DNA from 2 places in the Bacillus sp. JJ1562 genome. Region 2 is predicted to be linked to the other one. Evidence: riboswitches for the same ligand, from Rfam matches in the RefSeq annotation. Region 2 holds a riboswitch; the other holds the start of a gene.
The links. Region 2 has a riboswitch for S-adenosylmethionine ahead of V7097_RS14480 (Fur-regulated basic protein FbpA). Riboswitches for the same ligand answer to the same signal wherever they lie in the genome.
Positions count from the first base shown of each region.

Region 1: linked by a shared signal. The riboswitch ahead of V7097_RS21180 (cyclase family protein) and the one ahead of V7097_RS14480 (Fur-regulated basic protein FbpA) in region 2 are both predicted to bind S-adenosylmethionine.

Region 1 is NZ_JBALOQ010000044.1:43,621-59,463, forward strand. Features, by position in the region: gene V7097_RS21160 (acetyl-CoA C-acetyltransferase) at 1-517, opposite strand, end outside; gene V7097_RS21165 (pirin family protein) at 848-1,582, opposite strand; gene V7097_RS21170 (RNA polymerase sigma factor) at 1,756-2,466, shown strand; gene clpP (ATP-dependent Clp endopeptidase proteolytic subunit ClpP) at 2,498-3,073, shown strand; gene V7097_RS21180 (cyclase family protein) at 3,218-3,970, opposite strand; SAM riboswitch class I at 4,061-4,162, opposite strand; gene V7097_RS21185 (DMT family transporter) at 4,254-5,147, opposite strand; gene V7097_RS21190 (sodium:solute symporter family protein) at 5,304-6,830, opposite strand; gene V7097_RS21195 (type I phosphomannose isomerase catalytic subunit) at 6,854-7,975, opposite strand; gene V7097_RS21200 (DUF3189 family protein) at 8,227-8,733, shown strand; gene V7097_RS21205 (mechanosensitive ion channel family protein) at 8,785-10,053, opposite strand; gene V7097_RS21210 (FtsX-like permease family protein) at 10,506-13,094, opposite strand; gene V7097_RS21215 (ABC transporter ATP-binding protein) at 13,091-13,774, opposite strand; gene V7097_RS21220 (sensor histidine kinase) at 13,863-14,867, opposite strand; gene V7097_RS21225 (response regulator transcription factor) at 14,869-15,558, opposite strand; gene V7097_RS21230 (NCS2 family permease) at 15,691-15,843, opposite strand, start outside.
Region 2 is NZ_JBALOQ010000022.1:44,767-60,609, reverse strand. Features, by position in the region: gene V7097_RS14505 (putative thiazole-containing bacteriocin maturation protein) at 1-1,699, shown strand, start outside; gene V7097_RS14500 (TOMM precursor leader peptide-binding protein) at 1,696-3,639, shown strand; gene V7097_RS14495 (SagB family peptide dehydrogenase) at 3,661-5,232, shown strand; gene V7097_RS14490 (AMP-binding protein) at 5,743-7,296, shown strand; gene V7097_RS14485 (enoyl-CoA hydratase) at 7,357-8,148, shown strand; gene V7097_RS14480 (Fur-regulated basic protein FbpA) at 8,232-8,429, opposite strand; SAM riboswitch class I at 8,522-8,625, opposite strand; gene V7097_RS14475 (RrF2 family transcriptional regulator) at 8,857-9,312, shown strand; gene V7097_RS14470 (YezD family protein) at 9,323-9,460, shown strand; gene V7097_RS14465 (sulfate ABC transporter substrate-binding protein) at 9,599-10,627, shown strand; gene cysT (sulfate ABC transporter permease subunit CysT) at 10,645-11,481, shown strand; gene cysW (sulfate ABC transporter permease subunit CysW) at 11,502-12,350, shown strand; gene V7097_RS14450 (sulfate/molybdate ABC transporter ATP-binding protein) at 12,398-13,450, shown strand; gene V7097_RS14445 (LysR family transcriptional regulator) at 14,226-15,113, shown strand; gene V7097_RS14440 (PhzF family phenazine biosynthesis protein) at 15,153-15,843, opposite strand, start outside.

The DNA of each region.
Region 1 (15,843 bases), on a different contig from region 2:
TAGAAATCTCATATTTTTCCGCAAGATTTTCAGCTGTAATTGCCATTGAACATTTACCATATGGATCATAGAGAGCCTCCCACAGATAATCTTCCATTGGTGCTTTTCCAAGGGGTAAACCCCATCTAGCCCCACGAACAATATGTGGAACCTGGCTCATATTTTCTGTACCGCCTGCAAGGCTTACATTTGATTCTCCTAGTCTAATGGACTGTGCAGCGTTTACAATTGCTTGCAGTCCTGAACCACAAAGTCGATTTACCGTTAATCCAGGCACATGCTCTGGAATTCCTGATTTTAACCCAACATGCCTTCCCATATAAATTGCGTCAGTACTTGATTGAATGACATTACCAATGACAACCTGGTCCACTTCTTCGGGCTGAATGGATGACCTGCGCATTGCTTCTTTCGCTGTATGTACGGCAAGATCAATCGCAGACACTTCGCGAAACGAGCCTCCGAATTCTGTAAAAGCAGTACGAGCACCTTCAATAACAACAATATCTTTACTCAATTTGATTCACCCTACCTTCCAATCAATTGTGGTTTCTTTTTTACAAAAGATCTCTTGCTTGCAAAAGAATTTCCCAAACATGCTGTTTCAAGATGAAAAAGTCATAATTTTTATAATTTTCATATTAATTATAATGCTTTTAGTGTAATTTTTCATCTCAAATTCAAGAAATTGAAAGATTCCAATTTAGCTAATTCGAAGGAAAGGTAGGCTATATTGGTCTGCGAGATTGAGATTAGAGCATTTTGGATACAAAAAATTTGATTACTACTTCGTTTCATTCTCAAAAATATCAAACAAGAAGCGAACACCAACGAAATAGTGTTCGCTTTACTTTCCAATCCCACTTATGGTTCCCATCATCGACATTGGCGCTTTCATATCAACGAAAAATAGCACAACAGTTGTATCAGTTACCGCAGTTATCGGGGGTAATGCCCCTTCTAAATCCGTAATAGCCTCCATTTTTCTAATCTGAAGGTCACCTACAGCCAACTCACCATCTAAAACATATAAAAATGGTTGTAAGCCTTGATATACAGGGATATCTAATTGATCCCCTTGCTTCGGATGTGCATCAAGAATATAAACATTTTGTCTAACTTTAAGTGATGCCTGACTTTCTTCAGGTCCCACCATAAGATACCAATCCCGATTTCGATTGGGCTTTTCATGAAATTGAATAGTTGGTTCGAGATCTGTATTTCGTGGTCGAACAAAAATTTGAAGCATCTCGACATGATCATTTTTCACTTTTTCTTCATGCCAGAAGCTTTTTCCCGCATTCATCATCATTAAATTTCCAGGAGAAATGGGTGCCTCCAAACCAGTTGAATCCTTATGATGCATCGTACCATTCCATACATAGCTCAAAATCTCATCATTCACATGCTCATGCATTTTGATGGTTAATCCCTTTTTCATTACAGCATGATCGATAATGCTTAATGGGCCAAATGAAAAATCCTCGTTCTCCTCTAAAATATCGCCTGGCTGAATTCGTGTAATTGTAAATGGCCCCTTGAATGGTTGCCAATGCTTTTCCGCAGAAAGTTTTCGTAACATCGAATAGCCACCTTTTGTTTTATGTATATTATAACAAATCAAACTAATCGTTTCTTGTTCCAGACTTTTATCATACATATAATTAAAATAAATAATAAATATTTTTTACCCCGTATCTTTTGATAATCTTACATTCGTTTATAAAGTAGAGACGCGTTGAAGGAGTGATTGTTTTGCATAGCAAGCCTTGTAATGGATCAGAGGATTTTAAAGAACATCAGGAACTTTTTACTGAAGAACATCTTCATGAACTCTATCCGATGCTTCGACGATATTGTCAATTTATTTCCCAAAATAGCTGGGATGGTGATGATCTCGTGCAGGAATCATTGATAAAAGCCTGGAAACATTATAAGCACCAACCTACTATCTCGAAAGCTTTATTGAATAAAATTGCTCGAAATGAATGGATAGACACTGTAAGAAAACGTAACAAAGAGTCTCTTGAAGCTATTCCTGATGATGGATATGATGATTCCGTTCACATTGAAGAGCGCTTTGAGGCTGTACAACAGCTTATAAATAAGTTAACTCCAAAGCAAGCTGTCATATTTGTCTTAAAAGAAGGGTTTCAGTTTCAAATATCTGAAATAGCTAAGCTATTAAATACAAATGAAACTGCTGTTAAAGCTGCCATTTATCGTGCAAAACAGAGAATGGAGAAAAAAGATGGAAATTCACTTATTGAGCAATATTGGATAGAGGAAGATCGTGAGCAAATTCAAAAAGTATTTCATGAAACTTTTAGAACTCAAGATCCATCCATATTAATTAGGACCATTCCTTCTATCCGTTCTTTATCAAAAAATATAAGTCCAACTTGTACTATGCAAAAATCACGTCTCTTCAAACTTCCTTCAAGCACTGTCTCTATGGCTGCATAATAAGGTGCAAGCGAATAAGGAGGTTATCAAAATGAATACAGTCCCATATGTTATTGAACAATCAAGTCGAGGGGAACGCTCATATGATATTTACTCGAGGCTATTAAAAGATCGAATTATCATGATTGGTGATGAAATAAATGATGCAGTTGCTAATAGTGTGGTTGCACAGCTACTATTTTTAGCTGCTGATGATCCTGATAAGGATATTTCTCTTTATATTAACAGTCCCGGAGGTTCAACAAGTGCTGGTTTTGCCATTTTTGATACGATACAATATATAAAACCAGATGTTAGGACGATTTGTACAGGAATGGCTGCATCCTTTGGGGCAATGCTCTTGCTAGCCGGAACAAAAGGGAAAAGATTCGCCCTCCCAAACAGTGAAATTATGATCCATCAGCCCTTAGGTGGTGCACGCGGTCAGGCAACCGAAATCGAAATTTCTGCAAAACGAATTCTTAAGCTTCGAGAACATGTCAATCAAATCATTTCAGATCGTACAGGTCAACCTGTTGAAAAAGTAGCAAAAGATTCAGATCGAGACTTTTACATGAGTGCGGAAGAAGCAAAAGAATACGGAATTATTGATGATGTAATTGTATAACTGATTTTTTAAAAAAAGCGAACACCCATCATAGTGTTCGCTTTCCCTTTTATCCCCAAATCTCTTTTGAAATATCAACAATATACTTCAATTTCGCCCATTGCTCTTCTTAATATGCGTTGTAGGACAAGGGACCCGTCCCACTTATGGCAAAATAGCAAATGAACGTACTGGAAATCCTGATCCTTTTTCAGGTTTTGGACAAATATTAAAAATAACTGCTCCTTTTGCAGGTACCTTATCAAGATTAGTCAATAATTCTATTTGAAATGTATCTTGCTCAAGCACATAGTATTCTCCAATAAGTGAACCATTCTTTCGAAAATCAATAGCCGCATCTGTATCAAACGTTTCGTGTCCAACAGCTTTAATATTTCTTTCCTCAAATAAAAACTTTAAGGCCTCTATTCCCCAACCTGGAGCGTGACTATTACCATCAGAATCTTTATTTTCAAATGCCTCTTTATTTGGCCAACGCTTGCTCCAGTCTGTCCTCAACGCCACAAATGTACCTGCTTCAATTTTTCCGTGTTCTTCTTCAAACTTCAGAATGTCATCAACACTTAGACTTAAATCATGATTCTTTTCCGCTTCCTTTGACTTATCAATCACCACAAGGGGTAGAGCAAGTTCTTTTAACTCTAGATCTTCCAAATAGCGTTGGTTAGGAACAAAATGGATTGGTGCATCAATATGGGTTCCATACTGTCCTGGAAATGTGAAGCTTTGTGCAAAAAAGCCATCCTCATGAGTGAAAAGTGTTTTAAATTCAGCATCTTGAAAAGCGGAAAAATGAGGAGAATCTGGACCAAAAGTATGTGTCAGATCAACCCACTCTTTACTTTTCAGAGTTTCAAATGCTTTTAATAATTCATTTTCTGTACTAACTGTTGACATACAATCACCTCTTAAATAAATTTTAATATATAAAAAACCCTCTTCTTGAAAATAAGAAGAGGGTTGAATGGATATATGAAAGTACCGCTCTTCTTATCTTCTAGCATCTTGCTACAGGAATTGGCACAGTACTTTAAAAAGTCTGTTGCCGAGGCTTCAAAGGGCCAGTCCCTCCACCTCTCTAGATAAGAAAATTTTGAAATATTAAATTATATATAAACATTAGACCATAATAAATTAATTGTCAACTACATTATCTTAAAAAAACCTTCTGCACCTAGAACTATATCAAATGCCTCTTTGGTTTTCGTAATCTTTTCCAATCAATCTCACTGATAAAAGAGGACCCCAATATTAAGACTCCACCCACAATTTGTACAAAGCCCATACTTTCATTCAAAATGATAGCTGCCATGATCACAGCGGAAATGGGATCGATATAGCTTAATACCGCGATAGTTTGCCCTTTTAATTTTTTCAATACTGAAAAATAGAGTAAGTACGCGACCCCAGTATGAATTACTCCAACTATAAATAGTAGACTGAGAGATTGCAGTCCCAATCCTGAGTAATCTAAGCTTTGCGTTGCTAGGACATATGGAAACAAGACAATCGAAGCAGTCAAAAGCTGCATAATGGTAGTTTCAAAATCTGATAGGTCTTTAATAAATTTATTAAGAAGAATCATACTTGTATAGAAAGCAGCAGCCAATAATCCATACATAATACCAACAGAATGGTTATTAGCATCTATGGGCGCTTCACCCCCTGGATTAACGACCAATAGTAACCCTATAAATGCAAGTGTAATCCCAAGTCCCTTCATCCAAGTCCATTTTTCCTTCAATAAAAATGGTGCCAAAATCATCACAAACACTGGAGCAAAATAATAGCTCAGAGTGGCGTTAGCAATCGTAGTATAACGATAAGACTCAAATAAAAAAATCCAGTTAAAACCCAAAGCTGCGCCAGATAATAGAAGTAGTACAAGATTCCGCTTCGACGTTTTGAAAGAAAACCTCTGCTTAACTAGAAAACTAGCACCAATTAAAAACAAACTACCAATTGCTCCTCTAAACAGAGCAATTTCGCTAGACGACAAATCAATATTCTTCACAAACAATCCAATGCTACCAAAGATCAGCATCACTACAATAAAAATAAACTTCGCCTTCATATTCATTCTCCTAATGGGTCATGGGGACAGGTGTATTGTCCCTAAATATCCTTTACGAACTATTCTACCTATTAACAATGAAATTGTCATTGAATGGATTATGTAGATAAAAAAAAACAGAAGATCTCAGTTACGAGATCCTCTGTTTTTGTAATGTTACCCTGCTTTATTTGCATTGTCAGTCTTTTTTTCGTCTTTGCCTGTATCTAAGAATTGTAATAACTCCTCAATTTCAGGTGAAACTGTAACTCCTCTACGCTTGTTGATATAGCCTAAGCCAAAGAATATAATTGAAGTTACGATTAATGGGAAGGCAGTTTCAACATCAACAGGGATAATATCAGTTAGTTGTGTGATAGCAAATCCAACGATACCCCCAACTATAGAATAGATTGCTACTGCTCCAGTGCTGTGTTTAAATTTAGAGAATAAACCGAAAATCAAAGGTACCGCCATTGGTCCAACTAATGCCGAGAACCATGTGATAACTAGTCCAAGAACGCCACCGAATTGTTCTTGTTTTAAACCAACAATAATTGTGATGATTGTAAACATAACTGTTAAACCACGTGCAATCCAAAGAGATCTTTTATCAACATTTTCTTTCATTTCTTTAAATTTCTTATTTAAGACTGGTAAAATGTCACGTTGAACAACTGCTGTTAAAGCGTTGATATCTGACACTGTCATACCCATTGTACTTGCAAACATAGATGCTAAAACTAATCCAACTAAACCAGCTGGTAAGAAAGTTGTAGTTAATAATGGATATAATTGTGAAGCTGGATCACTTAAATCGCTAAAAACAAGTGGTGCTGCTACCATTGGTAAGAAAATTAACAATGGCCATACAAAGTAAAGGATAGCTGAAAGTCTTGCTGCTTTTCTTGAATTTTCACCATCCGGTGTAGAAATAAATCTTGCTGCTAGGTTCCAGTTACCACCGTTGTAATCAAAGAATTTTACGAATAAGAATAAGAATACCCATAGTGGAGTATAAGATCCATTAAACGGACTTGCATGACCATCCGGTAGGTCTCCCCACATTGTAAATACAGAGCCTAATCCTCCTAGGTGGCTGAAAACGCCCACAAAAATAACAATACCCGCGATTAACTGTACAATAAATTGAACAAAGTCAGTAATTAAGTCAGCCCAAAGTCCGCCAATTGTAACATAAATTAAGGAAACTGCACCAGATAAAATGATACCTAACCAAATTGGAAGTCCAGTGAAACCACTTAATAAAATACCCATAGATGCCCATTTAGCACCGATATCAAGAAGTTTAATTAATACCCCAGTCCATGCTGTAACTTGCTGTGCTGGTAAACCAAAACGAATTGCCATGTATTCAGTAGGTGATTGAATTCCTAACTTTTGACGAAGTCTAGGCCATCTTGGTGCGATAAATTTTGCCCCGATGATTAACCCAATTCCGATTGTAACTGCCCACCAAAAGTAAATCGTAATTCCATAAGTATATGCAATAGCTGCATATGCAACGAATACCACACCACTGTGACCTGAAACGTGGTGAGAAACCCCGGAAAGCCACCAAGGTACTTTTCCTCCTCCAACGAAGAAGTCATTCGAGCTTTTATTTGCTCTATAACTAAAAATACCGATTCCAATCATTACAGCGAAAAACGCTCCTAAAACAATCCAATCTAATGTTGCCATAACTTAATTCATCTCCTACTCTTTTAATCTGTTATTCTAGGACCAAATAATCTTAATGCCTTTAAGGGTTCTTTTCCTTCGTTTCGAAGTGTTAAATCGCTTACCTTTGCAGGAACAAAGTATTGATCACCGATGTTAAATAATTGATGATATCCATCTGAAACAATTGAACCGCTTCCAGAAAGAATGTACAGACCAGAAAATATACCATCATTGGTTATTTCTATTTCATTTTCTACTTCAACCTGTGTCATTTTAAAATAAGGTGTGTCTTGATAACCGATTAATTCAATTTCTCGATTATTCATAACCTCTTTTAAAACGGAAGGCTTCACATACCATTTTTCCAGTGTTTCATCTCGTGTATAGGTATCATAATTGAAGCAATCAAACATTTTCTTAAATCCAATCCCTTGATGACACATAAAAGCATCAATTTCAAGTCCTGATGGTGACACTTTTTCAATGCGAATTGTATAATCAGTTGGTTCTTGAATTTCAATCAACAGACATCCTGAACCAATCGCATGAGGTGTACCACCTTCAATTAAAAATGTGTCTCCAGGTTTTACATAGTATTTGTGAAGGCAATCAAGCATACCTTGAATATCCTGGACTTCAAACAACTTTTCCCAATGTTCTCTCGTGACACCAGGTTTGAAGCCAAGGTATACATATGGAGGTTCACCATCAATTTCTCTTCCTCCAATAATGTGCCAGCACTCTGTTTTTCCATAGGCAGAATTGAATAATTCTCTTGCCTTCTCCCGATTCGGATGCACCTGAACTGTTAAACGTTCGCCAGAGTCGATTATTTTTGCGAGAACCCCTGTATTGTTACCGTATTTCTCGAAATGACTCTGTCCCAAAAACTCGGTAGCGTTTTCATCAATGAGACTTTTTAAGGAAATATCTAAATCAGGAATATCCAATTTACTTAAGCCTTCATCAATGATATGTTCACGTCCGACATTTCTGGCAGAAACGATCGACATCAGCCATTCCTCGGGAAAATGACTATCTTCTTTATTTTTACCCCCATGCAGTTCTTCGATCAATTTCCCTCCCATATAAGTCCGCCATGCTCTTGCAGGTGCTAATTTCAAAGGAAATTCTCCGTTTATGTTTGGTACAGACTTATTCATAGCAAATCCCTTCTTTGACTTGAATTTACTGTAGAAAAATATTTTCACTTTTCTTTATTACTAGAATGCAATCGTTAACATACTAGTATATTAGTATTCTAGCATTACTATATTTTTTTGCAATACCTTTTTTTAAAACGTTTTCAAAAGTATGTTTTGAAATATGCTTCCTTTAAAAATAATCATACCGATTTAGGTTGAGATTTTCTGGAGATAATAAAAGTAAAATGACTTAGATTAGGAGGGCTACTATGATTTACATATACAATGATTATGCTGGGACACATAGTACAGCATTAGCCGCAGCCTACCATTTAAATAAATTACCTACTGATCGAGAGCTAACAAAAGAAGAAATCCTGAATATTGATTATTTTAATAAACTAACAAAGAAGGATTTTGGAAAAATAATCTTCCATGGAATTGATGAAGATGGTAACCCTGTCTATTCACTAGGTCGAAAAAGAAGCAAGTTGGTCGTTCCCGCTCTTAAACAACTTAGTACGATCCTCCAAGAAAGATATAAACAAAAGGAAAAAATCATTTTCTCAAATACATCCCCAACAGTTCCGTTAGCCATGACGATGGGCGGATTCTTTTCAAGAGGCATCCATATTGACTTCATCGGTGTTCCTCTTCTTGTGATAGGCGCTAAACAAGCCTGTGACACGATTCAGCACTTAGTTGAACATACAAAGCAAACAGGAAACTCGGCTAGTGAGGAAATTGTTGTGTTGGACAATAAGAATTTCAAATAAGGCAAAAAACTCACAAAAGCTGTAGTAAACAGCCTTTGTGAGTCCCTACCTTCATTCAGTTTCTAATCCTCGAATCTTTCCGTCCTCTTTTTCTTCTAGCATCATTGTTTTCAAATCATGCCCAGATGGATTTTGGAATAAGCGAAGCCCAAATTCCGGCGCAACTGCAAACAGGTGGTCAAAAATATCAGCCTGAGTCGTTTCATACACTGCCCATCTTACATCATTCGAAAATGCATATATTTCGAGAGGTAAACCATGCTCAGTGGGAGCCAGCTGACGAACCATCATTGTCATTTCTTGATTAATACCAGGGTGCTGGTGAATATAGTTGCTAACATACGCTCGAAATACGCCAATGTTTGTTAGCGCCCTTCCATTCACAGGATTGTTCTTATTAATTTCATGCTCGATATTGTAATCTTCAATTTCATGTTCCCGGTTTGTTATATAATCCGAAATAAGTTGGATTTGCTTAAATTTCTCAATCATTTCCTCTGTACAAAATGTAATACTATTTGTGTCAATAAATAAAGAGCGTTTAATCCTACGTCCACCTGAGGTTTGCATCCCTCTCCAATTGATAAAAAAATCGGAAATAAGAGCATAACTTGGAATCGACGTTATCGTTTTATCAAAGTTCTGCACCTTAACTGTAACTAAAGAGATATCGATTACATCTCCATCTGCCCCGTACTTAGGCATTTCAATCCAGTCACCAACCCGAACCATATCATTGGTTGTCAGCTGCACACCTGCAACAAGACCCAATAATGAATCTTTAAATATCAACATAAGAACAGCTGATAAAGCACCAATTCCACTTAAAAGAAGAAGTGGACTCTTCCCCATTAGATTCGCGATTACTAAAATAATCCCAAAGGTTATGACAATAATTTTTACTACCTGAATATACCCTTTTATCGGCCTAGTCTTCGATATCTCATGGGTTTGATAAATATCATTTATGGCATCTAATAGGCTGCTAAGGACCATTAAAGCCACGATGATTATGTATGTATTCGCACCCAATTGAATCAAATGCTCATATTTAAAGCTTGAAGCAAAGTAATGAATAATAATTGCCGGAACAATATGAGATAGTCTTCGAAATACCTTCCTCTCTACAAGCATATTATCCCATTGAAATTTGGTCTTTGTCACGATTCGAGTGATGATAGTAATGATCACTTTTTTCGTGATAAAATTTGCCACCATACAGATGATCACGATAAAAAGAATCATCAAAACAACAGCAAGATAATGCGCCCATGTTGGATCCATTCCATATTCTAAAAGTTCCTTCTTAATAAACTTCATATTTCCCTCCGTGCTATGTAATACGTGTCTCCATACGCGTGTAATGAGATATTTACCATTATAACAGAACAATTTGTTTCATATCGCGATGAACTACGTCGCTTCCACAGATTTTACGTCGTTACTCGAATATTTGCATCGTTTCCCACAGATTTGCGTCGTTTTAAGAATATTTGCGTCACTAAACGAATATTTGCGCCACTTCCCACAGATTTGCGTCGTTACTCGAAGATTTGCGTCGTTTCCACAGATTTTGCGTCACTACTCGAATATTTGCTTTACTATCTATATATTTTCGTCTTCTCTAACGGAATTGCGTCTGCTCACGTTTATTTGCATCTTTTTCCCAGCATTTGCATCTACACAGACAGTTATGCATCTTCACAGTAAAAAAGAGCCCTAACCACAGTCGTGGTCAGGGCCCATATAAAGGAGGAGTGGGTATCTAGCCTTTAAATACTCTCTTGCTTCAACCCATCTATGATATTTTCTTTTTTAATTTTTTGAATCGAATACAACATAGCTGCACCCACGATGATAAATATGATAATAACAACAAACAAGATGCTCATCCATGGGAGTGTAAAACCATAGTCAAACGAGTTTCCAAGTGACCAATAGATTAAAAACATAACAACTAAGCTAATAGGCAACCCAAAAGTAAGAGCCTTGATCCCATAAAAAATGCTTTCATAATTGATCATTTTGTTAAAGCCTTTCGGTGTCATTCCTACTGAGCGCAACATCGCAAATTCTCGTTTACGAAGGGAGATGCTAGTTGAAATCGTATTAAAGATATTTGCAATTGAGATTAATGAAATCAATGTAATGAATCCATACGCGAAAATTGACATTAATAGCATTAACTGTTCTTGGCCTTGTTTACTTTGATAGACATTGTACACATACATGCTGGATTGCTTCATTTTATCCAGCTTATCCTGTGTTTTTAAAGGATCAGAGCTATTCATGAACAAATAGGTTTCAATCTCTTTTTTTGCCCTCTCATTGCCTGAAATCACATCCTTCAAAACATCCTCTGAAACAACGATATCTAATCCACCAATCCCAGTCGTGTAAACTCCCATTGGAAACTGGTCGGTTAACGCCCCAATTTTGATATTTCCCAAAGATATTTGTTCCTCATCTTCAAAGTCCATATTATACAAATCCAGACTATTTCCTACTTTTGTTTCGATTGATTTTGTTTCAACAAATTTTCCTGATTCAAAGTCTTTGTAAGAAATAGTATCGATGATGATCGCGGTCGGTTGATCTACTTTTTCAAATTTAGTAGTATCCGCGCCAACTTTTTCAGCATACTTTTTGAAGCTATCATTATCTAGACCATGTAATGCTATATAATACCTATACTGTCCGTCTTGTAGCATGTCAGGATTCTCTATCACTTGTTTTTGTAATTCACTCGGAAGTTGTTCCTCATCCACCCAGGTATTTAAATTAACAGTTTGAACGATACTCGATTCTGTTACAAAATCAAGCTTCGTTAAGGGTTGTAGATCCTCTTTGTCAAATTGACTACCATACACTAGTATATCAAAACTCATGTTCTCTTGAGAAAGCGCCAATGATTTTTTGAGGCTATCTGTAAAAAATGAAACCGATAAAAAGAGAACAATACTAATCACAAGTGAGAAAACAGTAGCCTGATACCTTCTTTTATTCCGTTTCAGGTTCTTTAAGCCAATTTCTGCTTCCATTCCAAAAATGCTTCGAACAAATTTTGATGTTTTCACTGTTTTTCTTGACAGTTTAACATCTTGAGTTTGACGAATTGCATCAATTGCCGAAACCTTTGAAGCTCTTTTCGCCGGGAGAAATGTAGAAATGAAAATGGTGACAATCGATACTACACACGCCACTAAAAGGGATGCTGGCGTAACGATTAGCTTAAGTTCTTCATTAACACCGAGTGCCCCTTCAAGATAGGAATTAATAAACCAGAAGGTTACGCCGATTCCTACTAGCCCCGAAAGGATCCCAATTGGAAGACTAATTGCTCCAATTACGGCACCCTCGAAAAAGACAGAGTTACGCTTTTGCTTTTTGGTCGCTCCTACACTCGAAAGCATTCCTAAGTGTCTAGAACGCTCTGATACACTAATAGCAAAAGCATTGTAGATTAATGCAATCGAGCCAATGATAATAACCGTCATAATAATTCCCGCTAAGGAGAATAATGTCACACGAAGGCTATCATTTTTTGTAACCCCATACAAACGCAATAGTTCATTATTGTATGAAACAAACTGGATTCCATGTTCATCCGCCAGTGTTTCCGAATGTTTAAATAAAGAGCCATTTATCTTTTTTAACACGACAACTGCATCAGCTTTATCTGTTGGATTCAATGAGTTTTCATCCATATATTTAATAACTGTGTATCCTGGTGACCAAGTAGGTTCCCACGTTGGTCGTTTGATTGTCCCTACAATTGTAAGTGTTTCTGTGGACTCAATCTGAAGTTTTTCGATTACACCATTTTCGTCTGTTTGCAAAGAATAACTCTGATCTAGCGGTTCCGCTTCCCCAGCAAACATTCTTTTACCAACATCAACGTTTAACTGGTCCCCAATGTTATATTTCACTTTGGCATTATCAGCAATCGCTTCTGAAATCACTATTTCATTTTCTGCGAAAGGTAGGCGTCCCTCCGCCAACTCTATTGGAAACTGCTGAAATCCAGCTGTGTTATATTCCTTGAAAAATAAATAGGGTTTACTATCATTATCTGAACCCTCAAGAGTTGCATAGCCGAGGTCATTTGAAAGTATCAATTTTTTCGTCTGACTATCATTTTCAATCGCTTGTATTTGTTCGTTGTTAACGTCGTGGTACTTAACATGCCATTCCCCATTTGAAGCTATTTGATCTCTAATGATCAGGTTTAAAAACGAAACACCAAGTGTTGCAACTGCTGTTATCATCGCGACTGAGATGATAACACCAATAATTGTAACGAGGGTTCTTCGTTTGTTTTCCTTCAGATGACGAATCGTCAGTTTGTTGATGATGTTCATGGACGGATCACCTCATCCTTAGCAATCCTTCCATCTTCAATTGAGATGACGCGGTCTGCCTGAAGTGCAATTCGCTCATCGTGGGTAATCACAAGTAGGGTTTGTTGATACGTTTTATTGAACATTTTTAACAACTCGATGATTTCGCTACTATTCTTACTATCTAGATTTCCTGTCGGTTCATCTGCTAACATAATCGCTGGATTGCTTATCAGTGCGCGTCCAATCGATACCCGCTGCTGCTGCCCCCCTGAAAGCTGGTTAGGAAGGTGATTTAATCGTTTCTCTAAACCTAAAATTTTCACAATATCTGCTAATTGCTTTGGATCAACCTTATGTTCATCTAACAACATAGGCAGTGTTATGTTTTCTTCAACCGTCAAAATAGGGATTAAATTATAAAACTGATAGATTAATCCGATTTGTCTTCGTCTAAATATCGCTAATTGTGTTTCATTTAGATCATAAATGTCCGTGTTATCAATGAGAACCTTACCACTAGATGGACGATCTACACCACCTAGTAAGTGTAAAAGAGTAGACTTACCTGAACCAGATGGTCCGATAATCGCTACAAATTCCCCTTTTTTTACGGAAAATGACACATCATCAAGTGCCTTAACAGCCGTATCACCCTTACCATATACCTTAGACAGATTTTCAATTTGTAATATATTCATTGGTAACCCTCCACATTTTCGTATCTTGAGTTCAGTATATCTGCCTAAGATGACTATTAAGTGACTCCAAAGTGACTATTTATTCACTTTAGATAACCTGCTTGTAAAATTTAATCATAAATTGTGTGCCTTTTTCCTCAACACTTTTTACTTCAATATCACCATGTTGATTTTTAATGATACTATAGGCCATGGCAAGGCCAATTCCTACACTTCCCTCACCTGCATTTTTACCCTTATAAAAACGCTTGAAAATATAGGGGAGATCCTCTTTGGCAATGCCCTTCCCGTTATCCGAAACGATAATCTCGGTATACATCGCATTTTCTGAAAATGTAATCAAAATCTCTCCATTATTCTGTGTATGCTCCACGCAGTTTTTTAAAATATTTATTAGAGCCTCTGTTGTCCAGTTAAAATCACCAACAATAGAAACCTCTTTTTCTCCAAGTAATTCAAGGTTTTGTTGTTTAATATCCATTGGTACAAGAATAGGATGAATCGCCCGCTCAACCAATTCTGAAACATATATAATTTCTTTTTTAAACAGAGCGGTACCTGCATCAATTTTCGAAAGCTTTAATAAAGACGATACAAGCCACTCAATTCTTTCTAATTGAACGCGAATGTTATTTGTAAATTCGGCTCGCTTTGAATCGTCTAATTTGGCATCTCCTAATAAATCGGCCATAACCATCATGGAGGTTAGTGGTGTTTTTAATTGATGGGAGATATCCGAAATCGCATTCGTTAATTTAACTTTATCCTGCTGCAATAGCGCGCTATGCTCAGACAGCATTAATGTCACTTTATAGATTTCATTTTTTAAAATACTAAGTTCACCTTCACGGTTATCTCTTACATCTAAACTATAATCACCACTAGCAATTTTGCGTAAATATCCAGAGAGTTTTTCTATTTCATGATATCTCCATTTTGTAAAAAGCATGCTACATCCCATTAGTAGAACGGATAGGACAAAAACAAAGAGTGCAACTTGTCCAGAAAACAGAAAATATGCTACTCCTATTGCAAGTAGTGAAATGGTGATTTGCCCGAGCTGGTAGAATTGGACTTCTCGGTTACGCAGCATGTTACTCACCAACCTTATAACCCAAACCACGAATAGTCTTAATGATTTTTGGGCTTTGTGGTTCATCCTCAAGCTTCTCTCGTAATCTTTTAATATAGACAGTCAATGTATTATCATTCACGAAATCACCCGCTACATCCCAGATCCGTTCAAGTAACTGTGTTCTCGTCAGAATTTGACCAATATGATTTGCAAAAATTAATAATAGACGGTACTCCAACGACGTTAGTAACACTTCCTCGCCATTTTTATAAACCTTACCTTCTAAGGTGTTGATCCGTAACGTGTCGATATCTATTATCGTTTTGGGCTGGGTTGGTGTTTGCTTGTTATACCTACGAAGTACAGATTTAATCCTGGACAGAAGTTCACGAATCCGAAATGGCTTTGTAATATAATCATCCGCGCCCATATCGAGTCCCATTACAACATTCACTTCATCATCCAGTGCTGTTAAGAAGATAACTGGTTTATCACTTTGCTTTTTAACTAACTCACATAATTCATAGCCACTTCCATCCGGCAACGATAAATCAAAGAGGCAAAGGCCGATCCCATTTATTTTTTCCGTGATTACCTTCTTGGCATCCTTCGCATTATGACAAACAATCGTCTCATACCCATCCTGCGTTAAAGAATAATCCAAGCCAGACGCAATCGTCTTATCATCTTCAACAAGTAATATTTTCATAGTGACTCAGACAAAGGGACAGGTCCCTCGTCCCAACACCTCCCATGTTTTATTAAATAGACCTAACTAGAATATTTTAACAAAAACAAAAGCCCCTGGATATGAGGTAAAGACATTTCCAGGGGCTGCAACTTACAGATATATAAAATAAACAATGAACGTAACAAATAAAACATACATAATCGGATGTACCTCTTTATGTCTTCCCAATGCAAACATGGTGACAGGGTACATAATGAATCCTAAGGCAATCCCTGTTGCGACACTGAAGGTTAATGGCATCAT
Region 2 (15,843 bases):
AAGTCAAGATTTGCCGCATCAATTGCCGTCTTATATTACTAAGAAGTATGCATCTCAAATTGAATTCCTGGAAAATTTTGGAGACTCTGGTGCTTACCGCTTTCAAGCTTATCGTCAGTCAAAAGTATTGGCAGTAGGATCTGGCCCATTTTTAGTATCGTTAGTATCTGCATTACTCGAATCTGGATTACCAAAGTTCCATGTGCTAATTACCGACCAAGTATCTACTAATAGAAAGAGGTTGTCAGAACACGTTGTACATGCACATCAAACCGACCCCGAGGTAATGGTAAATGAGTTAACCCTACAAAAGGATGAGATGATGAGTTCATGGCGGGAAATCGTGCAAGAATTTCATTTTATTTTGTATGTGTCACAAGAGGGTGATGTTGAAGAATTGCGGGCTCTTAATGAGATTTGCACGAAAGAGAAGAAGGGGTTTCTCCCCGCTATTTGTTTAGAACACGTAGGTATGGCCGGTCCTCTAGTGCGTCCAGAATCTAGAGGATGTTGGGAATCGGCATGGAGGCGCATACACGAATCTGCACTTCACAACGAACAGCCGCTATCCAATTTCTCTCAAATAGCAGGAGCAATGCTTGCAAATGTAATCGTCTTTGAATTATTCAAAGAGATTACCAGAAGAACCGAATCGGAAAAAGAGGATAATCAATTCTTTCTGCTTAATCTAGATACTTTGGAGGGGAACTGGCATACCTTCATCCCACACCCCTTAGTGACTGGTTTTGCAGAAGCTAAAAGGATACAAGATTTAGATTTACGGAACAAAGAAGGAGAAGGCGCTAATGATGTGGAGAAATTGTTTCTATTTTTCAATCATTTGACATCACCTGAAACCGGAATTCTTCATACCTGGGAAGAAGGGGATTTAAAGCAACTTCCCTTATCACTATGCCGGGTCCAGGCAGCAAACCCTTTGTCAGATGGACCTGCTAAGCTGTTGCCAGAGATTGTCTGTGCTGGTTTGACTCATGTGGAGGCTCGAAGGGAAGCAGGGTTGACAGGGCTTGAAGCCTATGTGTCTCAAACTTTTAATCATTTCTTTAAAACTCTATCACATCAGGAAGTAGATGGTAGTATTGGAGAAAAAAATGAGTTTATTGGTGTAGGAATGGGGGAAACGTTTGCAGAAAGTATTTGCCGGGGATTGCAAAAGTGTTTAGTTGAGGAGCTTAGCGAAAAAAATGTTGAAAAGAGTCATACTGTCTCTCGTGTAGAATTGGCATCTTTAAAAGATAAAAACTGTCAGTTTTATATGCAGGTATTGACTAGGTTGAATGGATCACCGATTATCGGCTTAGGAGAGGAAGTTTCTGGATTCCCTGTTGTTTGGATTGGTACTAATAACCGCTGGTATAGCGGTACAGGTTTGACTATTACAAAGGCATTGGAAAACGCGTTACAACACGCGATTATGAAGGCAGAAAACATTGGGGATTTTCGAACATCTCATGCATCGGAAGTATCTTCCATACTTCTGGAGGATACTGTTCCACTAAGCCTTGAAATACCTTCGTGTGAAGAGATGCCACATTCCGAGATTTTGAATTCGGCTATAAAAGTATTGGAACGAAACGACAAGCAAATCTTGGTATTTGAACTTGAAATAGAACCATTTTGGAAAGAGGAACTGGTTGAGCTATATGGTGTTCTTTTAAAAAAGGAGGGATCCACTTGAATGCTATCGTGGTGATTATCGGAGAAGGTTTTTTAGCGGATCGCGTGTCCGAAGAATTGGCCTCCCATTACATGTTAATTCGTCATCCCGATATTGACTCAGGAATACCAGAAGAGACTAATTTGGTTTTAGTATTGCATGAAGCCTGGAATCCCTCCATTCATCAAAAGGCAGAAGAGTTACTACGCCCTAAGGGAATCCCCTGGTTACGAGGTTTTGTTTCCTTTGGTGAAGGTGTGGTTGGTCCGTTGGTTCGTCCAGGTTCCACAGGTTGTTCCCAATGCGCTGACATGAGACGCCTCATGGCTGGCCGTGACCGAATAGAAATGCAGGATATGCAGAAACACCTTTCTGAACAGAGAGGAATTACTCGTGATGTTTGGGCATCTAACACGGGTCTTTTGCAGATGGCTTATTTTATAGTTGAAGAGGTCAAGAGTATTCTAGGTGGAAGGATCCCTCACTCAGAAGGAAAACTATTATTAATAAACTTGCAAACTCTAAAAAGTTCATGGCATTCCTTTCTCTCAAACCCATTATGTTCAGTATGTGGTGGACTTCCTGACGATTCTGCAAGCAGCGCCAAAATTTCTCTTCAACCTAGTCCTAAGAGCAGCCTTGACAGTTACCGATGCCGTTCTTTAGACGACTTAGAAAAATTCTTAGTTAATGACTATTTGGATCCTAAGACTGGCTTTTTAAATGGGAAAATGTATGACCTCGTGCCGCCTTTTGCCGATGTAGGTGTTAATTTGCCTTTGTTGATAGGTGACGAGGGAGTAGCCGGACGTACTCATTCATACAAAGTAAGTGAATTGACTGCGATATTAGAAGGCTTGGAGCGGTACTGTGGTCTTGCTCCACGTGGAAAAAGAACTGTCATACATGATAGTTTCCGCAATTTAGAAGGAAAAGCACTAAACCCTCTCACCGTAGGTCTTCATGAAGCGGAAAAGTATTCCCAACCTGGTTTTCCGTTTAAACCGTTCGATCCTGATAGCCCAATGAATTGGGTATGGGGCTATTCACTTTTGCATGACCGACCGATTCTTGTTCCAGAGTTGCTTGCCTATTACAGCTTAGGCGATGGGCAGGGTTTTGTTTATGAAACCTCAAACGGATGTGCTTTAGGCGGAAGCCTAGAAGAGGCTATTTTCTACGGAATAATGGAAGTCGTAGAACGCGATTCATTCTTGATGACTTGGTATGCGCAAATGTCACTTCCACAATTAGACCCATATTCATCTAACGATCGGGAATTGGAGTTAATGTTAGATCGAATACGTGCAGTTGCAGGCTATGAAATATTTTTGTTCAACTCGACGATGGAGAACGGAATTCCAAGCGTATGGGCATTGGCAAAAAACAGAAAGAAAGACGGTTTAAATATTATATGTGCAGCAGGAGCGCACCCTGACCCAATACGAGCTGTAAAAAGCGCAGTTCATGAGTTGGCCGGAATGATGCTTACGCTTGACGAGAAATTCGAGGAGAACAAGGGAGAGTATGTTCAAATGTTGCAGGATTCTTCCCTTGTTAAGAAAATGGATGATCATGGCATGCTCTATGGATTGCCGCAAGCTGAAGAGCGTCTAAATTTTTTGCTGCATGAAAATCGTCCAATGCGAACGTTCGCCGAGGAATTCAAGTTGAAGGAGCCTCATTCAGACCTTACCGAAGATCTTAAAGACATTCTTCAGGAGTTTCGTAGATTGAAACTCGATGTAATTGTAGTGGATCAGACGACAGCTGAAACACTAAGAAATGGACTTCACTGTGTAAAAGTATTGATTCCAGGGATGTTGCCGATGACATTCGGTCAGCATCTTACCCGAATAACTGGACTTGAGAGGGTACTTAGGGTACCGATGGAACTTGGGTATGAGAATCAACCTCTTTCACTTGAACAGCTTAATCCACATCCACACCCGTTTCCATAAGATTGACTAGGAGGTAGTAGGATGAGTCTGGATGAATTTCTGCACAACTTACATTTTGATACTGATAAAGTAAGCCCACCAGATAATGTAGTCGACTGGGAAGATTCACCTTTGTCATATAAACTATATCGTGACTTACATGATTTTCCGTTGACTTTAGATGTGCCATTGAAGCTAGAACAGCAGGATGTTCCCAGCAAACCTAATCATAGTAGAATGGGACATTTTCTATGGTATGTATTCGGTCTTAATCAAATAAGCCAATCAGTTTTTACAACGGAGCAAGATGTTGATCTAATGCAGTCGAACAGACGGTTTGTCCCTTCCGGGGGAGCGTTATATCCCAATGAATTATACGTTTATTTGAAATTGGATGATTTGCCTTGGGGAGTATATCACTACGATGTCGCACATCATCGATTGGTATTACTGCGAGAAGGCAATTTCGATTCTTATATCAACCAAGCACTCGGTAATCGTATTGATTTGTCTACGTGTTTTGGTACTGTTTTTATATCAACAATGTTTTGGAAAAATTTCTTTAAATACAATAACTTTTCCTACCGTTTGCAAGGGTTAGATACAGGTGTACTGATAGGACAGTTACTCGAAGTAGCAAAACGATTTGGATTTGAGACAGGTGTGTATTTCCAATTTCTTGATAGGTCAATCAACCATCTGCTCGGCCTTTCCGAGAAGGAAGAAAGCGTATATGCGGTAATCCCACTAACTGTAGAAGCAACAAACTGGAATATTAATCAGAGTGACAGATACGGGATTGTCAATTCCGTGGAATTGTCTAGTAAGCTGACTGAAATTAAGAATGATAATTATTATATACGATCGCGAAATATACTGGAGTATCCAATATTAACAAAGTTGAACGAAGAGTCTTTGATTGAATCAACGGAATCAATTAGGAAAATTAATCCGAAAAATAGAATGATTTGTGAGGGTCGTAAAGTAACTCTTCCTCAAGAGAATCGTTTATCATACGACCTTGCGCCAGTCTTACAAAAACGTTTTTCACCTGACATGGATTTCATTATGGGTAAAGTAAATCAACTAGAATTGGCCACTTTACTACGAGAGGCAACAGCTTCATTCTCATATCGAAATGATTTGGACAGTGAACTAAATGAGCATAATCCCCGCGCCTCACTGTATGGCTGTTTTAATAATGTAGAAGGAATTCCGGATGGAGCCTATTTTTATGACAGGACGACTCATTCGTTACAACAGATAGAACCTGGAGACCATCGACTCAATCTGCAATACGGAATGTCTGCAGATAATGTAAATTTGATCCAAGTTCCACTCTGCTTTCACGTTGCAGGCGATAAGGATCACTACAAAACATCACTAGGCCTAAGAGGCTACCGAATCCAACAAATGGAAGCAGGTATGCTGGTGCAGAGATTACTTTTGGTAGCCTCAGCGATTGGGTGGGGAGGGCATCCACTACTTGGATTTAGTTCGAACGTATCTGATAAAATTTACAAGATGGATTCACATAAAAAAACTAGTTTAATCCAAATACCAATCGGTCCATATCGACCTCGTCCATGGTTAAGAGGTAGCTTACGTTGCTAAAACAAATTACAAGTAAATATTTTAAAAGAGCAAAGATAAAATACATTCTTTGCTTTTTTTGTTAAAAGCAACTGAAACATTATTGTATTAAGACAGGGACAAAAAATAGATGGAGGGGAGGAGGCGCTCCTGTATCCCTTACCATATATACAAATGGTTTCGTTATAAAAGTCTAATCATCCCCATGTACTACCTCGAAAAGTTCATAATTCCACTAATTCTTTCAGATTATGACTATAAAACTGTTCTTTTGAAAGATTAGTAATTTCCATTAGTACATCGTTAATTAGTAATGATTTACCGTTCCTATCACATACATATAAATATAATCAAGTATAAAGGATGTGTAGCTAGACTAGATGCATATTAGTTATATTACAACAATAGCAAATAGTTCATATAAAGTTCGTAATACGGTCAGATGCCCTTCAAAAGTTACAAGTCTGGAATTAGGAGGTAACACCAATTGAATATTCGCTAAACAATTATTCAGGAAATGGGGGAAGTTCATTGGATGTAAGTTTCTTTACAAGAAAAATGGCAAATGATTTTAATCCGTTAAATCAACGAAAAATAGCCATACAAGAAGAATCAGGAAAGTCATGGACGTATTCAGATCTGCACCGTACATCAAACGCTTATGCAAATAAGCTGATCGAATTAGGTGTACGAAAAGGAGACCGTGTGGGCATTTTGCTTTATAACTGTCTTGAATATTTTGGACTTTATTTTGCAACTGCCAAGATTGGAGCTGTTGCCGTTAGGCTTAATTTTCGGCTTTCAAGTGCTGAGCTTGAATATGCATTAAATGATTCGCAGACGAAAGTAGTATGCTTTCATTCAAATTTATCCCAACAACTAGCATCAGTTCTTCATCACGTTTCTGTTGAGCGTTTTATTTGTCTCGAAAATAGTAAAAATGGAATCCCGAGTTGGTCTGAGCCTTGGAGTATTTTGGAAAGCGGGTCATCAGATGAAGTTGAAATCAATGGTATAAAGCTAAGCGATCCAGTTATGCTGATGTATACATCTGGGACAACCGGTAGACCTAAAGGTGCCATTTGGACACATAATACAACTTACTGGTTTTCGGCTATACAGGCATTGAAATGGAAGTTTACTGGAGAAGAAATCGGAATGACCACGGGACCTCTCTATCATGTTGGAGCGATGGAAGATATTGCACTTCCAATCATGATGATGGGGGGAACGGTCATTATTACTAAAAGCCAAGGATTCGAGATTAGTAGAATACTTTCAGTAATTGAAAGTGAAAACGTAACTGATTGCTTTTTATTTCCATTTATGATTTATGAAATGCTAAATTATCTCGACCTTGATAAGTATCAGCTAAGGTCGTTAAAAACGATTTACACCGGTGGTGACTCGTTAATGCCATGGGCACTAGAGCAGTTAAAAGAGAAGTATCCGCATCTAGGGGTTGTTCAAGTTTACGGTTTAACTGAAGGCCAGCCAATTGCGGCTGCTCTCGATCCAGAGGATGTTATTACGAAAGGACATACAGTTGGAAAGCCAATGCCTCTTACAGAAATAAAAATTATTGATGATAATGGAATGCCGCTTCCTGTTGGAGAAGTCGGAGAAATTGCGATTAAAAGTCCAGGAGTTTCAGAGGGGTATTGGAGAAAACCGGAAGCAACAATGGAAACATTCGTAAATGGGTGGTGTAAAACAGGAGATTTGGGAGTGTTCGATCAAGATGGTTATATATCAATTGCAGGCCGAAAGAAAGACATGATACGAAGTGGTGGCGAAAACATTTATGCAGCGGAGATTGAAGATGTGTTATATCGTCACCCGGATGTGAAGGAAGTTACTATCATTGGTATTCCTGATCCGACATATATTGAAGCTGTATGCGCTGTTATTGTGAAGAAGGAAGGGGCCAATCTTACGAAAGAGGTTGTTATTGATTTCTGTAAACAATGCTTGGCTAGCTATAAGAAGCCTAGAAAAGTAATATTTGTTGATGAAATACCTCGTACTCCTTCTGGAAAGGTACAAAAGTACATCTTGCGAAAGCAGTATAGTGGTATGGATTAAAAAATACACAATCTTAATAACATTTAAATTCTATCTATTCAGAAAGCTGAGGAGAAATCAATGAGTAAGATTCATGTTGTTTCCTGGTCGAAGCAAAGCCAAATCGCTAAAATTGTGATCGATAATCCGCCTGTAAATATACTTAGTGCTGACGTTATCGAACAATTGAATCTTGTGATGGATGAAATTGAAAATGATTTTGAAATTAAAGTCGTGATTGTTACTGGTGAAGGCAATAGGGCTTTTGTAGCTGGAGGAGATATTAAGGGATTCCCGGATTGGATGGGAAAAGGGGTGGAGGAAGCAAAGAGAAAGTCACTCTGGCTTCAAGAACCCCTTAATAGAATTGAACGTTTGTCTCAGCCGACTATTGCTGCAATTAACGGTGCAGCATTAGGAGGGGGATGTGAACTGGCTTTATGTTGTGATCTTCGAATAGCGGAGGAACAAATTAAAATTGGGCTTCCTGAAATTAAATTAGGGTTATTTCCAGGTGCAGGTGGAACACAAAGGCTGCCGCGGCTAGTTGGCAAAGCAAAAGCAAAAGAATTGATTTTCACCGGAGAGCCTCTTACCGCAGAAGAAGCCAAACAAATAGGGCTAGTCAATCTTGTCGTTCCTAGAGGAAAATCTTTTGCAAAGGCGTTGGAACTTGCAGAATCTATTAGCAGATTTTCTTTACAAGCACTTTCTTTTGCAAAGCGTTCAATTGATATTGGCTGCGAACAGCTACTTCCTGAAGGCTTAGTCACGGAAGCTGAAAATTTTGGCCATGTTTTTCAAACAAACGATGTAAAGGAAGGCGTTGAAGCGTTTATTCAAAAAAGAGAACCCCAATTTACCGATAAGTAAGCTATAAATTTTTTGGTTCCTCCAATGGAGAGAATCATAGGCTGCAATGTATTGAAAGGCAGCCATGTCTGTTTTTTAATATATTAGAAATTTTTCCACCTTAAGGATGAATGATTAGAGTGTGGATGTACATCAGTTTGAGCTTTAAAATATGCATATTCTAAGTCGGATAAAGTTAACTCAAAAAGGTGTTTTCCACCTTTTTTATATTGGTCAAGCTCAAGCAATTTACCAATTAAATCGTTTCGTCTTTTTTCAACTGAATCTCTTAATAAACTCATAATAAAATCCTCTCCCTTTTATAATATTTTTCAATAAATACCATTGAAAAGATAAGGAGAGGATTTTTTAGTTTGGTTGTGGTCGTAACCTCAACTTATCTTTCAAGCTGTAAGCTTGCAGGATTTAGCACAGTATTCTTATGAATCTGTTGCTGAGGTTTCATAGGGCCAGACCCTCCACCTCTCTTGATAAGCATTTCATATAAAATTTTTTCTTAACTATACCTTATAGTTTAAACCGATAATTCCGATGTGTCTACTGTAATTTATGCATAAAAATTAATTTTATGTGACATTTAATCACGAAGGGCATATATCTATAATTATCTAAAATCTGAATTTGGTAGGTTCTGTCCTTTACCGATTGAGATTTATTATTATCATTGAATGTTGACTGAAACACTCAACAATAAATGGAGGCGAGGCATTGAAAGTATCGAGTAAGGGAGAATACGCATTAAGAGCTCTACTTCTGCTTGGTAGCAATCAAGGAAAGGTATTAGGAATCCAGCAAATATCAGAAAAGACTTTAGTTAGCAATCAATATCTAGAGCAAATCTTACTTCAATTAAAAAAGCTAGGATATGTAATGAGTAAACGGGGAGCAAAAGGTGGTTACCAGCTATACAAGGAACCGAAGAATATTAATATTGGCGAAGTTATTCGGGATTTAGAAGGACCTTTGTCACCTATGAGTTGTGCTTCATTAACAAAATATGAACCTTGTCCCTTGGAAGCAGGTTGTCAATTAAAACCTTTATGGACCTTAGTGCGTGATACAATAGCCTATGTTTTAGAACGAACAACTCTTGAAGATTTGCTAAAAAATGAAATTGTAAAACTGGAAGGAGAGGATTTTGTTGTATTTAAAAGGCAATCTTGAAACCGAAGTAATGAAAAAAATTGCTAGTTTATTAGAAGGACTTGAGTTCGGGACGGTTCAAATAATCGTACATGATTCAAAAATAACCCAAATTGATCGATTAGAAAAACACCGAATTCCATTAAAAAAGACTGAAATAAAAAAGTAAGGAAAGTTATAGATTTTATTAATTGTTGCCAATCGGACCACCGAAGGCCCTTTAGTTCTTCCGTAAATAAAAGTTTGCGGATTACAACTAAAAGGGTTTTTTTGTTAGAAAAATTTCTTAATAATCAAAGGGGTATGAATGAAGATGAAGAAAATGATGATTTCAATGTTATCTTTGTTTCTAATTTTATCGGTAGTAGGTTGTTCCGCTCAACCTTCAACAACAAACAGTGAAGAAATTGAATTATTGAATGTGTCCTATGATCCAACTAGAGAATTGTATGAAGAATTTAATGAGAAATTTGCAGCCTATTGGGAAAAAGAAACGGGCCAAAAAGTAACAATTAATCAATCTCATGGTGGTTCTGGAAAACAATCACGATCTGTTATTGATGGATTGGAGGCAGATATTGTAACACTTGCTTTGGCATATGATATCGATGCAATAGCTGAAACGGGCAAGCTTGCAGAAAACTGGCAAGAAAGATTAGGAAATAATAGTTCTCCTTATACATCAACAATAGTTTTCTTGGTTCGGAAAGGGAATCCAAAAGGAATCAAAGATTGGGATGATCTTGTGAAAGATGGAGTCTCTGTTATTACTCCTAACCCGAAAACTTCCGGTGGTGCTCGCTGGAACTATTTGGCCGCTTGGGGATATGCTTTAGAACAATATAACAATGATACAGAAAAGGCTAAAGAATTTGTCAATAGTCTATTTAAAAATGTACCCGTTTTGGATTCAGGGGCACGTGCATCTACAACAACGTTTGTTGAAAGAGGAATCGGTGACGTATTAATTGCATGGGAAAATGAGGCATTTTTGGCTTTAAATGAGTTAGGAAAAGATGATTTTGAAATAGTGGTTCCATCTATTAGTATCTTGGCAGAACCACCTGTAGCGGTAGTAGACAAAATCGCTGAAAAGCATGGAACTGAGAAGGTAGCAAAAGCTTACTTGGAATATCTCTATACAGATGAAGGGCAGGAAATTGCAGCTAAACATTATTATCGTCCTCGATCTGAAAAAGCAGCTGAAAAGTATGCTGATCTATTTCCAAATATCAACCTCTTTACAATAGATGAAGTATTTGGTGGCTGGAAGAATGCACAAAAAACCCACTTTGATGATGGCGGAGTTTTTGATGAAATTTATCAACCGAAATAATAAAGGAGAGCTAAAAAGTGTATAAAAGGAAAAGCTACCATCGAGTTTTACCGGGTTTCGGACTTTCCATGGGATATACGATTGTCTATCTAAGTCTACTTGTTTTTATTCCTCTTGCAGCCTTATTTTTAAAAGCGTCAACTATGAGCTTTGCTGAATTTTGGAACACTGTAACGGATGAGAGAGTCGTAGCATCTTATCAATTGACCTTTAAAACTTCCTTGATTGCAGCTTTGGTCAACGCCATATTTGGCACTCTAATAGCGTGGGTTTTAGCAAGATATGATTTTTGGGGGAAACGATTTATTGATGCCATTGTTGACCTACCTTTTGCCCTGCCCACAGCTGTAGCCGGAATCGCTTTAACTGCAATATATGCACCAAACGGATGGATTGGTCAATTCTTTGAAAGTATAGGAGTTAAAGTAGCTTTCACACCTCTTGGAATAATGATTGCCCTAACATTTATTGGGCTTCCATTTGTTGTTCGTTCTGTTCAGCCGGTTTTACTCGATTTAAATCCACAATATGAAGAGGCAGCATCTACTTTAGGCGCAAATTCAATTCAAGTATTTATCAAGATCATCCTTCCAACCATATTCCCAGCAATCCTGACAGGTTTCGCCCTTGCTTTTGCAAGGGCTTTAGGGGAATACGGTTCAGTTGTATTCATTTCGGGTAATATGCCAATGAAAACGGAAATTGTCCCATTACTGATTATTACAAAACTAGAACAATATAATTATGCAGGTGCAGCTGCAATTGCAGCCGTCATGCTTATTTTTTCTTTCATTCTCTTATTTTTTATTAATTTTTGGCAGTGGAGGACTGCTAAAAAACATCAGACAACCTAGGAAAGGAGGCTAATTTATTTATGAGGAAGAACAATAGTCCCAGAAACAAGAATAATCTTACATCTAGAGAAAGTAATTCAAATAAATGGATTCTTATTACGATTGCCCTTTTCTTTTTAGGAATCCTTATTCTATTGCCATTAATCGTGGTTTTTACAGAAGCTTTAAGTAAAGGATTCAACTTGTATATTGCATCATTGACTGAGCGTGATGCGTTAAACGCCATTAAATTGACACTTGTCACAGCGGCAATCGTAGTCCCAATAAACACGTTGTTTGGGGTAATATCCGCATGGGCAATCACTAAATTTGATTTTAAAGGTAAAAATATGCTCATCACTTTAATTGATATCCCATTTGCTGTTTCTCCGGTAATCGCAGGATTAATATTTGTTCTCTTGTTTGGAGCCCAGGGAATTTTAGGTCCATTTTTAGAATCAAATAATATACAAATTATTTTTGCAGTGCCTGGCATCATTTTGGCAACTATATTTGTAACGTTACCTTTTGTTATTCGGGAACTACTGCCAATCATGCAAGAACAGGGAACAGAAGAAGAAATGGCTGCTACTACCCTCGGAGCGAATGGTTGGCATATATTTTTTCGTGTAACATTACCAAATATAAAATGGGCCTTGCTATATGGCGTTATTCTTTGCAATGCCCGAGCTATGGGCGAATTTGGAGCAGTATCAGTAGTTTCTGGACATATAAGAGGATTAACGAATACGATTCCTCTTCATGTTGAAATTTTATATAACGAATATAACTTTACTGCTGCGTTTGCGATTGCATCAATCTTAGCTTTGCTTGCGCTAGTAACCTTAGTTATTAAAGCTATAGTAGAATGGAAAACTAATAAAATCTAATAAAACTTTGAAATTCATTTTCTATCAATTTCATTGGAGGCTTCATAATGGAAATAAAAATTCAGGATGTTTCGAAAGTCTTTGGAACGTTTCGTGCTGTGAAAAATATCGATTTAGAGATACAAAACGGAAATTTTGTAGCTTTATTAGGACCATCCGGTTCTGGAAAAACTACATTGCTTAGAATTATCGCCGGTCTGGAGGGTTTGGAATCTGGAACCATTTTGTTTAATGGAAATGATTATACATTAAAATCGGTTAAAGAAAGGAAAATAGGCTTTGTTTTCCAAAATTATGCATTATTCAAGCATTTGACAGTTTTTAATAATATTGCTTTCGGATTAAAGGTTAAGCCGCGCAAAGTTCGCCCTTCTAATTTTGAAATTAAAGAAAAAGTAAATAACTTGTTAAAACTAGTTCAACTTGAACAGTTTGCAGAAAGATACCCTTCACAGCTTTCAGGTGGGCAGCGACAGCGTGTTGCATTAGCAAGGGCACTTGCTGTTGATCCAGAGGTTCTGCTTCTCGATGAACCCTTTGGAGCACTTGATGCAAAGGTACGAGAGGAGATGCGTCAATGGTTAAGACAAATACACCAAAAGTTAAACATAACAACAATTTTTGTTACTCATGACCAAGAAGAAGCTTTAGAAATGTCTGATAAAGTAGTGGTAATGAATAATGGACATATTGAACAAATTGGAACGCCTGAAGAAGTTTATCATTATCCTGCTAATGCATTTGTTTGTAGATTCTTAGGGAAAGTCAATACATTCAGAGGGGAGTCTTTATTACAGTATACAGATTCATCGGACAAAATTGAAAAAGGAGTTGGCTACATTAGACCACATGACATTGTTTTGCAAAAACGTCCCCTAGACAATCTTGTACCTTCGGAGATTACCCATATTCTTACAATTGGTTCAACCGTAAGAATAATATTAAGAAGGATCGATACTGACGAGTTATTTGAAACTGAGATGCTTACAAATCAATATAACGAGTTAGGTCATATAAATAAAGGCGACATCCTATATGCAGATTTTAAAAAAATAATATTTTTTTCTAACGATACAACAAATAATGCTTTTTCAGTTTAGGAAATAATATTTAATTTTTTATTTAGTGTTAGTGAAAAGGCTTTGAAAGTGATAGAGGCTAATCATACCACTGCGTATTATTTAAATCTATCTAGCTATCGTGAGTGTGTAGCAAGATGAATGTTACACTTCGCTCATTAAGGGTCTATCTTTGTGTGCGATTTAATTAAGGAGGAGGATGGACTTTCGAAAACGGTTCAACGACATGAAGTAATGAAAAACATGTATTCTGGGAGTACATTAATAAATGGATAGGGAAGTAGCTTCAAAAAACGAGATCACCTTAACTTTACATGTGGCTAATGGGTGGATAAAAAGAAAGGAAATACTTTAAAACTATCGAAAAATTACTGGAACATCAATCACATACTAGTCGGCAGTATTCTTCTAAAATATATGGATTAACTACAGTGAACCGTACCATAAGTAAATGAGGTTTTTAGAAAGTGTCAAATACTCTGTTTTACTATCTATTTAATATTTCAAGAAAATAAATGAGCAGGCAGATATGGGAGCCTGCTCATTTATTGTTTTTTTAATTAATGAAGTTAAATTTGTAGGGTTTTACGGCCTATTTGGATCAGCCTTTACCGATAAATAGATTCTTATTGTACTACCCTTTTTTAATTAGTTATATTGATAGTATAGTAAGGTTTTTGACTGAGTGAAAAAGAAACGATTTACGGTTTTGATTAATTTATTTCCGATGTTATCGATTATTGCATTTTTCAGTTTCATGGTATTGAACAATAAAAAAAAATCTTTGATGAACGGGGTGAGGGCGTTGTCAATTTTCCAGTATGAAGTTTTTTTAACAGTTGTTGAAAGTGGCAGTTTTACAAAAGCTGGTGAAAAACTAGGTTTGACTCAATCAGGGGTAAGCCATAACATTTCAACACTTGAAACAGAATTAGGAATTGTATTGCTTCTACGTAATCGGAATGGAATAGCCTTAACCGATGCAGGAGAGCGAGTTTTACCACATATTCGTCAGATACTTCATTATGAAAAAATGCTTGAGCAGGAAGCAGCACTTATTCAAGGAATCGAAGTAGGAAGCATAAAAATCGGTACCTTCCCTAGTTTTTCGTCAAGATTTCTCCCGGGTCTCATTCGTATCTTTATAAAAAAATATCCAGGTATCCAGATAGAGCTTTACGAAGGTGGCTATGGCGATATTAAAGAATGGATCTCTTTAGGAGCAATTGATATGGGTTTTTTAGCGCTCCCATCCAAGGAATTTGATACCATTCAATTATTCAAAGGCGAATTATTTGTTTTAGTACATGAAAGCCACCGAATGAACACACTTAAACGAGTACCGGTAAAATCAATACATAATGAGCCATTTATAATGCCGAAAGCAGGCTGTGATGTTTTAGTAAAGAGGCTTATAAGAGAAAATAACGTACATCTGAATGTGATTTTTGAAAAAGAAGATAACAATACAATCATTTCTATGGTTCAAGAAGGGCTAGGGATAACCATTATCCCTGAAATAGTCTTACCGAAAAACATTCCTAACACGAAAGTGATTCCGATTGAAACAGATTTGTATCGCGAAATAGGTATAGCCATAAAATCTATTAAGCTAGCGTCACCTTCAGTAAAGAAATTTATAGAGATTACAAAAGAAAAATTTAAACAAGACCAGCTTGAATAATAAGTTCTTTATAAGGAATCTATTTCAAGTTGATCTTGTTTATAAAGTTAAGATGCCACGAATGGTAATGGTTGCTGCTCCTGACACTTTGATGACTGGTCTTGATTCATGTGGGATGACCGACACGTAAAGCATTCCAGGTCTTCCAATTGCATTTCCTTGAGCGATTTTAAGATGTGTCGGTTCACTTGAAGGAATAATTCCTTCTAAATAAAGTAAACCAGCTAATGCTCCATTTGCAGCACCAGTAACAGGATCCTCAGGAATACCAATACCAGGTGCGAAATCTCTTGTATATAAATCATATTCTTTTGATGTGTTAAAAGTATAAAGATGTGTCGTACTGATATTATGTTCTTTATTATGCTTTCCTAAAGCCGCTAAGTCTGGAATTGCTTGGTCAATGTCAAATTGATCTTTAATTGGAACGAGTAAATGCCAGTTACCTGTATTAGCTAGTTTAATTGGGTAGTTTAGGTCGATACTTGTAACTTTGACACCAATTAGCTGACTAAGCTCTACAAGATCAATTGCGAAATCTTTGATTTTTGGAGTAACTTGTGTCATTACCACATCAATTAGGTTTCCATTTTCTTTATGCCAAATAACAGGTACATTACCAATGTTCGTTTCTAATACAATGCCTTCTTTTTTCTCTGCTAAACCAAACTCTGTCGCCAAAAGCCAGGTTAACCCAACTGTTGCATGTCCGCAAAAATTGATTTCTTCA